Regions from separate parts of the Rhodococcus sp. NPDC003318 genome, predicted to be linked through region 2. Evidence: riboswitches for the same ligand, from Rfam matches in the RefSeq annotation. Region 2 holds a riboswitch; the other holds the start of a gene.
The links. Region 2 has a riboswitch for cobalamin ahead of ACFYVR_RS12390 (ABC transporter substrate-binding protein). Riboswitches for the same ligand answer to the same signal wherever they lie in the genome.
Positions count from the first base shown of each region.

Region 1 (5,653 bases), on a different contig from region 2:
AGCTGCTCGAGCCGGGAGATGTCGCCGTACGACTCGGCCCGCGCCATCGGCGGAATCAGGTGGTCGACGAGGGTGGCGTGGGCGCGGCGCTTGGCCTGGGTGCCCTCGCCGGGGTCGTTGACGAGGAACGGGTAGACCAGGGGCAGCTCCCCGAGCGCGGCGTCGGTGCCGCACGAGGCGGACATGCCGAGGGTCTTGCCGGGCAGCCACTCGAGGTTGCCGTGCTTGCCGAGGTGCACGATCGCGTCGGCACCGAACCCGCCCTGCTCGGTCGCGGCGGCGATCCACCGGTAGGCGGCGAGGTAGTGGTGGCTCGGCGGCAGGTCGGGGTCGTGGTAGATCGCGACCGGGTTCTCCCCGAAGCCGCGGGGCGGTTGGACCATCAGCACGACGTTCCCGACCCGCAGGGCGGCGATGACGATCTCGCCCGCCGGGTCGGCGCTGCGGTCGACGTACAGCTCGCCCGGGGCGGCGCCCCAGTGCTCCTCGACGGCCTCCCGGAAGTCGGCGGGCAGCGTGGCGAACCACTCCCGATAACGTGCCGCGGAGATGCGAATCGGGTTGCCCTCCAACTGTTCCGCGGTCAGCCAGTCCGGGTCCTGACCGCCGGCCGCGATCAGCGCGTGGATCAGCGCGTCACCGTCCCCGGACGCCAGCCCGGGCAGCGCGTCCTCGCCGTCCGCCGGGCCGAGGTCGTAACCGGCGTCCCGCATCGCGGTCAGCAGCGCGATCGCGCTCGCCGGGGTGTCGAGTCCGACGGCGTTGCCGATCCGCGCGTGCTTCGTCGGGTACGCCGACAGCATCAGCGCGATCCGCTTGTCGGGGTTGGCGACGTGACGCAGTCGCGCGTGCCGCACCGCGATCCCGGCGACCCGGGCCGCCCGTTCGGTGTCGGGCACGTAGCTGGTCAGTCCGTCTGCGTCGATCTCCTTGAACGAGAACGGCACCGTGATGATGCGGCCGTCGAACTCCGGCACCGCGACCTGGGTGGCGACGTCCATCGGCGAGAGCCCGTCGTCGTTGGCCTCCCACGCCTCCCGGCTGCTGGTCAGGCACAGGCCCTGCAGGATCGGCACGTCCAGGGCGGCGAGGGCGGTGACGTCCCACGACTCGTCGTCCTCGCCGGCGGACGCGCTCGCCGGCTTCGTGCCGCCGGCCGCGAGGACCGTGACGACCATCGCGTCCACGGTGCCGAGCACGTCGAGCAGTTCGGGTTCCGCGGTGCGCAGAGACGCGCAGAAAATCGGCAGCGGCCGGGCGCCCCGATCCTCGACGGCCCGGCACAGCGCCTCGACGTACGCGGTGTTCCCGGCCAGGTGCTGCGCGCGGTAGTAGAGCACCGCCACCACCGGTGAGTCCTTCCGGTCCGTCTGCGGGCCGGAAGGACTCACGGGGGCGAATCCCCAGGTGGGGGTGTGCACCGGCGGTTCGAACCCGACACCGGTGAGCAGCACCGTGTCGGACAGGAAGCCGTACAGGTTCGTCAGGTTGTCCGCGCCGCCCTCGGCCAGATAGTTGTGGGCCTGCGCCGCGACGTTGCCCGGCACCGTGGACAACTCCATCAGCTCGGCGTCGGGTGCGAGTTCACCACCGAGGACGACGGTGGGTGTGCCCGCTGCCAGCACCGCGTCCAGGCCGTCCTCCCACGCACGACGTCCGCCGAGGATCCGGACGATCACCAGGTCGACGCCGTCGAGGAGGGCCGGCAGGTCGTCGACGAGCAGGCGCGCGGGGTTCGCCCACCGGTAGTCGGCGCCGCTGGCGCGGGCGCTGAGCAGGTCGGTGTCGGACGTCGACAGCAGCAGGATCACGATGCCTCCTCGGGGTTTCGCGCCCCACTCGGTCTGGGACGGCAGCGTCGGAGGGTCTGACTCCCCGGAGTCCGGGTCACAGTGGCGCGACCGCACCGGAATCGCACCGGTTTCCTCTCGAGCTGCCGCAATCGCCGCTGATCGTACCGGTGCCGTCACCGTAGGCTGGAGGGCGATGTCCGATATCGAATCCCCGGCCCCCCGGTCCCGCCCCGACGCGTGCCCCGGCGCGTTGCAGGTGCACGAGGCCGCCGACGGCGCACTGTCCCGGGTCCGACTGCCCGGCGGTGCACTCACCCACGCTCAGCTCCAGGTCCTCGCCGATGCCGCCCGCGACCTGGGCAACGGCGAACTCGAACTGACGTCCCGCGGCAACATCCAGCTTCGGGCCGTGACCGATCCCGCCGCCTTCGCCGACCGGCTCGCCGCGGCGGGACTGCTGCCCTCGCCGACCCACGAACGGGTCCGCAACATCCTCGCCTCCCCGCTGTCGGGTCGGATCGGCGGAATCGCGGACGTCCGCGGGTGGGCCTCGGCTCTCGACGCCGGTCTCATGGCCGATCCCGACCTCGCCGACCTGCCGGGCCGCGTCCTGTTCACCCTCGACGACGGCCGCGGCGACGTGACGGGGCTGCAGGGCGACCTCGGGCTGCACGCCGTCACGGCGACCGAGGTGGCCCTGACACTCGCCGGTGCCGATCACGGCGTCCGGCTGACCGCCGAGGGTGCGGTCGCGACCCTGCTCGACGCGGCCCGGGCGCTGCGCGAGATCCGCGGCACGCAGTGGCGGCTGCAGGAGATCGAGGACGGCCCGCGCCGGGTGCTCGCCCGGTTGGGTGTGACCGCCACGGCGGACCCCGTCGACCTGGCGGCGCCGGAGTCGGCGGGCCCGATCGGGTGGCTCGACCAGCCCGACGGCACGGTCACCCTCGCGGCAGGCCTGAGGTTCGGGGTGCTGCCCGCCCGGCTGGCGGACTTCCTGGTGGCCGTCGAGCATCCGATCACGGTCACTCCCTGGCGGTCGGTGCTGCTGCACGACCTTGACGAGGGCGTCGCCGAACAGGTGGTGCGCATCCTCGCGCCGATGGGGCTGATCTTCGACGCGAACTCCCCGTGGCTGCAGGTCACTGCCTGCACCGGACGTCCCGGCTGCGCGAAGTCCCTCGCCGACGTCCGCGGGGACGCCGTCGCCGCGGTCGAGTCCGGTGCGCTGCCCGCCGACGGCCGCCAGCACTGGGCCGGCTGCGAGCGGCGGTGCGGGCGCCCCCGCGGTGAGGTGACCGATGTGGTCGCCACCGGCGACGGCTACCGGGTGGACCCGCCGACACCCTGACCCCATATCGTTGGGTGCATGACCGACTACATCCGCGACGGCGCCGAGATCTACCGCCAGTCGTTCGCCACGATCCGGGCCGAAGCCGACCTGTCGAGGTTCCCCGCGGACGTTGCCCAGGCGGTCGTCCGGATGATCCACGCGTGCGGCCAGGTCGATCTGACCGACGACGTCGCGTTCAGCCCCGGGGTCGTCTCCGCGGCACGCGCCGCGCTCCGCGACGGGGCGCCGATCTTCTGCGACGCGACGATGGTCGCGTCCGGGGTGACGCGAAAGCGCTTGCCCGCGCACAACGATGTGGTGTGCCTGCTGGGTGACCCGCGCACGCCCGTGATCGCCGAGAAGCTCGGCAACACCCGATCCGCTGCCGCGCTGGAACTGTGGGGTCCGAAGCTCGAGGGTGCCGTCGTCGCGATCGGCAACGCCCCGACCGCGCTGTTCCACCTGCTCGACATGCTCGATCAGGGTGCGCCCCGGCCCGCGGCGATCATCGGCTGCCCGGTCGGGTTCATCGGCGCCGCAGAGTCCAAGGAGGACCTGATCGTTCGCGCCGGCGACATCGACTACCTCGCGGTACGGGGGCGCCGCGGTGGCAGCGCCATCACCGCGGCCGCGCTGAACGCGATCGCGACGGAGGTCGAGTGATGGCGGGCACACTCTGGGGCATCGGACTCGGGCCCGGCGACCCGGAACTGGTCACGGTCAAGGCCGCCCGGATCATCGGCGAGGCGGACGTCGTCGCGTTCCACAGCGCCCGGCACGGCCGCAGCATCTCCCGGGCCGTCGCCGCGCCCTACCTGCGCGAGGGCCAGATCGAGGAACACCTCGTGTACCCGGTGACCACCGAGACGGTCGACCACCCCGGCGGTTACCAGGGCGCGATCGACGACTTCTACGCCGAGGCGTCCGAGACCCTCGCCGCGCACCTCGCCGCAGGTCGGACGGTCGCATTGCTCGCCGCGGGCGATCCGCTGTTCTACAGCTCCTACATGCACATGCACAAGCGGCTGTGCGACCGCTTCGACGCCGAGGTGATTCCCGGGGTGACCTCGATCAGCGCCGCCTCCGCCGCGCTCGGGGTGCCGCTCGTCGAACGCGACGAAGTGCTCACGATCCTGCCCGGCACCCTGCCCGCCGAGGAGCTGACCCGACGACTGCGCGCCACCGACTCCGCCGCGATCCTCAAGCTCGGCCGCACGTTCCCGGCGGTGCGGCAGGCCCTCGCGGACTCCGGTCGACTCGCCGAGGCCTCGTACGTGGAGCGGGCCAGCACCGACAAGCAGCGGGTGCTCGCCGCCGCCGACGTCGACGACGCCGATGTGCCGTACTTCTCCATCGCGATCGTCCCGAGCCCGTCCAACAATCCGGCCGCACAACGAGATTCGGAGCCGGGGTCGGTGACCGTCGTCGGTCTCGGACCCGGCGACGACGCCTGGACCACCTCCGAGGTCCGCGACGAACTGGCCCGCGCCACCGACGTCGTCGGCTACACCACCTACGTCGACCGGGTGCCGGTGCGGCCCGGGCAGAACCGGCATGCCAGCGACAACAAGGTCGAATCCGAGCGCGCCGCAATGGCATTGGATCTCGCCAGGCGCGGTGCCCGCGTCGTCGTGGTGTCCTCCGGCGACCCCGGCGTGTTCGCGATGGCGGCCGCGGTGATCGAGATGGCCGCCGACGAGCAGTGGCGCGACGTGCCGGTGCGTGTCCTGCCGGGCATGACCGCCGCGAACGCCGTCGCCAGCCGAGTCGGCGCACCGCTCGGGCACGACTACGCGATGATCTCGCTCTCCGACCGGCTCAAGCCGTGGGACATCGTCGCCACCCGGATCTCCGCGGTCGCCGCCGCCGACATGGCGATGGCCATCTACAACCCCGCGTCGAAATCGCGCACCTGGCAGGTCGCCGCGATGAAGGAGCTGATCCTCGAGCACCGCTCCCCCGACACCCCGGTCATCGTGGGGCGCGACGTCGCCGGGCCCGAGGAACGGGTCCGGATCGTGCCGCTCGGCGACCTCGAGCCGTCCGAGATCGACATGCGGACACTGCTGATCATCGGCTCGTCACTGACGACCGTGGTCGAATCCGGCGGGGAGCGAAAGGTGTTCACGCCGCGGCGCTACCCGGGCTGACCCCACCGGCACCGCTCCCGGGCGGTGTCAGTGCTCGTCGTAGTGGTCGCCGTGCTCGGCGTGGCGATGCCCGTCGTGGATGTAGTCGACGTGGTCGCCGTGCGGGACGGACACGTGCCCGCACCCCTCGCCGTGGTGGTGGTCGTGGGCGCCGTGTTCCGTGTGCCCCGACGTCTCGCACTCGTCGACGTGGTCGCCGTGCACCTTGTGCAGGTGCCCGTCGTGGACGTAGTCGACGTGGTCGCCGTGTGGCACTGACACGTGCCCGCAGCCCGGTCCGTGAACGTGGGTGTGCTCGGTGTGCGGATGGTGCTCGGTCACCGTCATCGGAACTCTCCCGCCACTTCGTCGGTCGGATCCTGGTGACATCGACGCTA
Region 1 covers NZ_JBIAOU010000001.1:163,316-168,968, forward strand. The annotation lists gene cobN (cobaltochelatase subunit CobN) at 1-1,811, opposite strand, end outside; cobalamin riboswitch at 1,843-1,983, opposite strand; gene cobG (precorrin-3B synthase) at 1,987-3,144, shown strand; gene ACFYVR_RS00720 (precorrin-8X methylmutase) at 3,163-3,789, shown strand; gene cobJ (precorrin-3B C(17)-methyltransferase) at 3,789-5,276, shown strand; gene ACFYVR_RS00730 (hypothetical protein) at 5,304-5,603, opposite strand.
Region 1: another riboswitch for cobalamin. It lies ahead of cobN (cobaltochelatase subunit CobN); the one in region 2 lies ahead of ACFYVR_RS12390 (ABC transporter substrate-binding protein).

Region 2 (5,653 bases):
ATGGCCCCACCCATGCCCGGGCCGGGATCCTCCCGACGCCAGTCGATCAGTTCCTGCGGAATCTCTTGCAGGAAACGCGATTCCGGGTTGGTGATCGGCTGACCCCACGCCGAGCGCAGCACCGCGCGGGTCACGTACAAGCGATGCCGGGCCCGGGTGATGCCGACGTACGCGAGGCGACGTTCCTCGGACAGCTCCGCCGGATCGCCGAGCGCCCGCATGTGCGGGAACTGGCCGTCCTCCCACCCGGTGACGAACACGACGGGGAACTCGAGACCCTTCGCGGTGTGCAGCGTCATCAGCGTCACCACGCCGTCGCCGTTGTCGGGCAACTGATCCGAATCCGCGACCAGCGACACCCGTTCCAGGAACGCGGCCAGCGACCCGGGGTCGGGCTCACCGTCGCCGAGTGCCGGGTCGTCTTCGCCGGCCGCGGCGAGGGCACCTTCGAGCGACTCGTCGATCTCGGTGTCCAGACCGGCCGCGTTGCGGGCGTCGGAACTGAACTCGCGTGCGACGCTGACGAGTTCGTTGAGGTTGTCGAGCCGGGCGCCGTCCTGGGGGTCGCTGCTCGCCTCGAGTTCGGCGCGGTAGCGGGTCTTGTCGAGGACGGACTCGACCACCTCGCCGATGTCGATCAGTCCGGTGTCGTCGGGCTGCATCCCGTCACGGATCTCGTCCATCATGTCGAGGAAGCCGGCGATCGCCTTCTGCGAACGGGTGTTGAGCAGCGGCACCGTGCCGTCGGCGGCGTCGCGCAGGGCGGCCGCGAATCCGATGCCCCGCTGCTCGGAGTGCACCGCGACGCACGCCTCGGCACGGTCGCCGATGCCGCGACGCGGGGTGTTGAGGATGCGCCGCAGGCTCACCGTGTCGTCGGGGTTCTCCAGCACCCGCAGGTACGCGACGACGTCGCGGACCTCCTTGCGCTCGTAGAACCGGACGCCTCCGACCACCTTGTACGGCAACCCGAGCCGGATGAAGATCTCCTCCAGCGCGCGGGACGAGTTGTTGGTGCGGTAGAACACCGCGACGTCGCCGTAGCGCGCGTCGCCGGCGTCGACGAGCCGGTCGATCTCCGACGCGACGAACGACGCCTCGTCGTGCTCGTTGTCGGCGACGTACCCGGTGATGAGGTCGCCCTCGCCGGATTCGGTCCACAGCTTCTTGTCGCGTCGGCCGGTGTTGCGGGCGATCACCGCGTTGGCCGCCGACAGGATGTTCTGGGTGGAGCGGTAGTTCTGTTCGAGCAGGATCGTCCGGGCCTGCGGGTAGTCCCGCTCGAACTCCTCGATGTTGCGGATCGTCGCGCCACGGAAGGCGTAGATGGACTGGTCCGCGTCACCGACGACGCACAGCTCCGACGGCGGGACGGGGCCGGCACCCTCCTCGCCGACGAGGGTGCGCACGAGGACGTATTGGGCGTGGTTGGTGTCCTGGTACTCGTCGACGAGGACGTGCCGGAACCGGCGCCGGTAGTACTCGGCGACCTGCGGGTGGTTCTGGAGCAGCGCGACCGTCTCGCCGATCAGGTCGTCGAAGTCGAGCGCGTTGGCCGCCCGCAGCCGGGCCTGGTAGTGGCCGTACACCCGCGCGACGAGGCGGACGACCTCGTTGGTCTCGAGTTCCGCGTTGGCCGCGGCCTCCTCGGGACCGATCAGCTCGTTCTTCAGGTTCGAGATGTGGGTGGCCAGCAGCCGCGCCGAGTACTTCTTCTGGTCGATCTCGAGATCCTTGGAGATCATCGTCAGCAGCCGGCGCGAGTCGTCGGCGTCGTAGATCGTGAAGTTCGAATTCAGCCCCGGCAGCAGCGCGGCCTGCATGCGCAGGATCCGCACACAGCTCGAGTGGAAGGTTGCGACCCACATGCTGTTGGCGCGGGGTCCGACGAGTTGGGCGACGCGCTCGCGCATCTCGGCGGCCGCCTTGTTCGTGAACGTGATCGCCAGGACCTGCCCGGGAGTGACGTCCCGCTCCGCGAGCAGGTACGCGATGCGGCGGGTCAGCACCGCAGTCTTGCCCGACCCTGCGCCCGCGACGATCAGCAACGGCGATCCCTGGTGCACGACCGCCTCGCGCTGCTGCGGATTCAGTCCGGCCAGGAGGGCGTCGGTCGAGGTGCGGGTACCGGCGTGAGCTGCCGCGGAGAATGTGTTCATCGCCTGTCCACGCTACCGCTGTGCACCGACATCGGGCTGCCCGCCCACGACCCGTGTGCACCCACGACCCGCCGCGCCCGGTCGGGCATGGCAAAATGGGGTCATGCTCAGTGCCGACGCTCGCCACCCCTGGCGATTTTTCTACGGGTACCGGACTCCGGTGCCCGTGGCCTGAACAACCCACGAGCCCCGCGGTCCGCAGCGATCCGGGGCTCTTTTCGTGAGAGGGCCTGGATCGGGTAACGACCCGCGGGACCGAGAACGATCCAGTTTCTGACACGAGGAGAAGACATGGGCGCCCCCATCTCGCCGAACAACAACGCCGAGAACGACACCGACCTGCCGACCAGCGAGGCCGAGATCGACGAGCTCCGCAAGGAGATCGACCGCCTCGACGCGGAGATCCTCGCCGCGATCAAGCGCCGCAGCGAGGTGTCCCAGGTGATCGGCCGCACCCGCATGGCGTCGGGCGGTCCGCGCCTCGTGCACAGCCGTGAGATGAAGGTGCTCGAGCGGTTCAGTGAGCTCGGCCAGGAGGGTCACACCCTGGCGATGCTGCTGCTGCGCCTGGGGCGCGGTCCGCTGGGCCGGTAACTCCGCTCGGGCCTGCGACTCCTCTTCGGCGCCGGTGACGACGAGGCCCCGGCAACCTCGGAGGAACGCAGCGCGATACCCGGACATACCGGGCGATGCTCGCGAGGTATACGGTGACGGTGGCCGCCCGTGCGGCCCCGATCGGCGAGGGAACCCGGTGCGAATCCGGGACTGACGCGCAGCGGTGACGGCCCTGTTCACGTGGGCCGAAGTCCGGATGCTCGCGGATCGGGTCAGGTGAGACTCTCGGCCCCGCGACTGGGCCCTGAACGAGGAGTTCCCGCTTCGTGCGTATTCGTTTCCTCCGCTGTGCCGCCGTGCTCGCCGCAGCTGCCACGCTGCTGCTGACCGGCTGCTCGGGTTCCGCAGCCACCGACGACGAGCCGTCGACGGCCGCGACCGGGTATCCCGTCACGCTCTCGAACTGCGGCCGCACCGTCACCGTCGATGCGCCGCCGCACCGTGTCGTCTCCCTCAACCAGGCGTCGACGGAGATCCTGCTCTCCCTCGGACTCGCGGACCGCATGGTCGGCACCGCGACGTGGACGGATCCGGTCCGTGAGAACCTGGCTGCCGCGAATGCGACGGTGCCGCGGCTCGCCGACAACAAGCCGTCGCTCGAGGTGGTGCTCGACGCCGAGCCGGATTTCGTCACCGCGTCGTTCGGGTCGTCGATCGGCGACGGCGGCAGTGCGGGCCGCGACCAGTTCGAGTCGCTCGGTGTGCCGACCTACCTGTCCCCCACCGACAACGGGTGCGGCGGCGACGTGTCCTCGGCGTCGAACGCGGACGGCGCCCGCACCGAGCCGTTGACCCTCGACAGCGTCTACCGGGAGATCCGCGAACTGGCCGCGATCTTCGACGTCCGCGAGCGCGGTGAGGGGTTCGTCGCCGAGTTGCAGCAGCGGTACGCGACGGCAGCGGACACCGTGGACGCTGCCGGTGTCTCGCTCGCGTTCTGGTTCGCCGACACGAAGACCCCGTACATGGCGGGCTGCTGCGGGTCGTCCGGGATCATCGCGCGCGCGGTCGGCGCCACCAACGTCTTCGCCGACACCACCGACGAGTGGCCGCAGGTCTCCTGGGAGACGGTCGCGGACCGCGATCCGACCGCGCTGGTCCTCGCCGACCTGAGCCGGCGCAGCATCGACGGCGACGCTCTCGACAGCAAGATCGCCTTCCTCGAGTCGAACCCGGTGACGTCACAGCTGCCCGCGGTCCAGCAGAAGCGGTACATCGTCGTGAGCGGGGCGGACATGAACCCCACCATCCGCACCGTCGACGGCGTCGAGAAGGTGGCGGGGGCGCTGCAGCAGTGGAACCTCGTCACCCCGCAGCCGTGACGCCGACGGTCGCCGCGGAACGGGCGACGGCCCCGACCCCGACCCCGACCCCGCGACGCGAGTCGAAGGCCCTGCTTCCGGCGGTGCTGCTCGGTGGACTTGCCGTCCTGGTGGCCTCGATCGCCGTGACCGTCACGATCGGGCCGGCGAACCTGTCGGTCCGCGACGTGTACGCGGTGATCCTCGAGCACTGGGGCATCGGGTCGTCGGGGCTGACCCGGCTGCAGGACGGCATCGTCTGGGAGTTGCGGCTGCCCAGGACCCTGCTCGCGGCGGTGTGCGGCGCCGGGCTGGCGCTGTGCGGGGCGATCATGCAGTCGCTGCTGCGCAATCCGTTGGCCGATCCGTTCGTCCTCGGCATCTCGTCCGGCGCGTCGACCGGGGCGGTGCTGGTGGCGGTGCTCGGCATCGGCGGCGGCGCGATCTCGCTCTCGACGGGCGCGTTCGTGGGTGCGGTCGTGGCCTTCGGCGCGGTCCTCGCCCTGGCGGCGGGGGCCGGCGGCGGCACCGCGAAGGTGCTCCTCGCCGGTGTCGCGGGCACCCAACTGTTCTCGGCGTTGACCTCGTTCGTCGTGATGTCCTCCGCGGACGCCGAGCAGACCCGCGGCGTGCTGTTCTGGCTGCTCGGGTCGCTCAGCGGCGCGGACTGGACCGACGTGGCGCTGTGCGGCGCCGTCACCGTCGTCGGGGTCACGGTGTGCCTGGCGGTGGCGTCGTCGCTGGACGCGATGACGTTCGGCAACTCGTCGGCGGCCTCCCTCGGTGTCCCGGTCGGCACGATCCGCACGCTGCTGCTCACCGTCACGGCGCTGATCACCGCGGCACTGGTCAGTGCCGCGGGTGCGATCGGGTTCGTCGGGCTGGTGCTGCCGCACGCGGCCCGGTTCCTCGTCGGTCCGCGGCACAGCCGGCTGCTGCCCGCGACCGCCCTGATCGGCGCGATCTTCATGGTGTGGGTGGATGCGGTCGCCCGCACCGTGTTCGCGCCGCAGGAGATCCCGGTCGGTGTCGTGACCGCCCTGATCGGTGTGCCGGCCTTCGCGCTCGTCCTCTTCCGGATGGGGAGGACCTCGTGACGCGGTGGGGGCACTGATGCCCCTGCACGCGAAGAACATCACGTGGAGCCGCGGCGGCAACCTGGTCGTCGACGGCGTCACGATCGAACCGCATCGGGGCGAGACGATCGGGCTGCTCGGGCCGAACGGTTCCGGGAAGTCGTCGCTGCTCGGTGTGCTCGCGGGCGTGCACCGCCCCGACGAGGGGCAGGTGCTGCTGGACGGGAGCGACATCCGTGCCCTGCGACGCCGGCAGGTCGCGCGTCGCGTCGCGACCGTCGAACAGCACGCCGACACCGAGATCGACATCACCGTCGCGAATGTCGTTCGCCTCGGCCGGATCCCGCACCGCGGCCCGTTCGGCGGGGACGATACCGCTGACCGCGCCGCGATCGAGCGGGCGCTGGCGCGCACCGGGATGACCGAGCACGCCCACCGCCGCTGGCACACCCTCTCGGGCGGCGAACGTCAGCGGGTGCAGATCGCCCGCGCGCTGGCCCAG
Region 2 covers NZ_JBIAOU010000006.1:45,713-51,365, reverse strand. The annotation lists gene pcrA (DNA helicase PcrA) at 1-2,159, opposite strand, end outside; gene ACFYVR_RS12395 (chorismate mutase) at 2,451-2,753, shown strand; cobalamin riboswitch at 2,860-2,997, shown strand; gene ACFYVR_RS12390 (ABC transporter substrate-binding protein) at 3,041-4,096, shown strand; gene ACFYVR_RS12385 (FecCD family ABC transporter permease) at 4,168-5,172, shown strand; gene ACFYVR_RS12380 (ABC transporter ATP-binding protein) at 5,189-5,653, shown strand, end outside.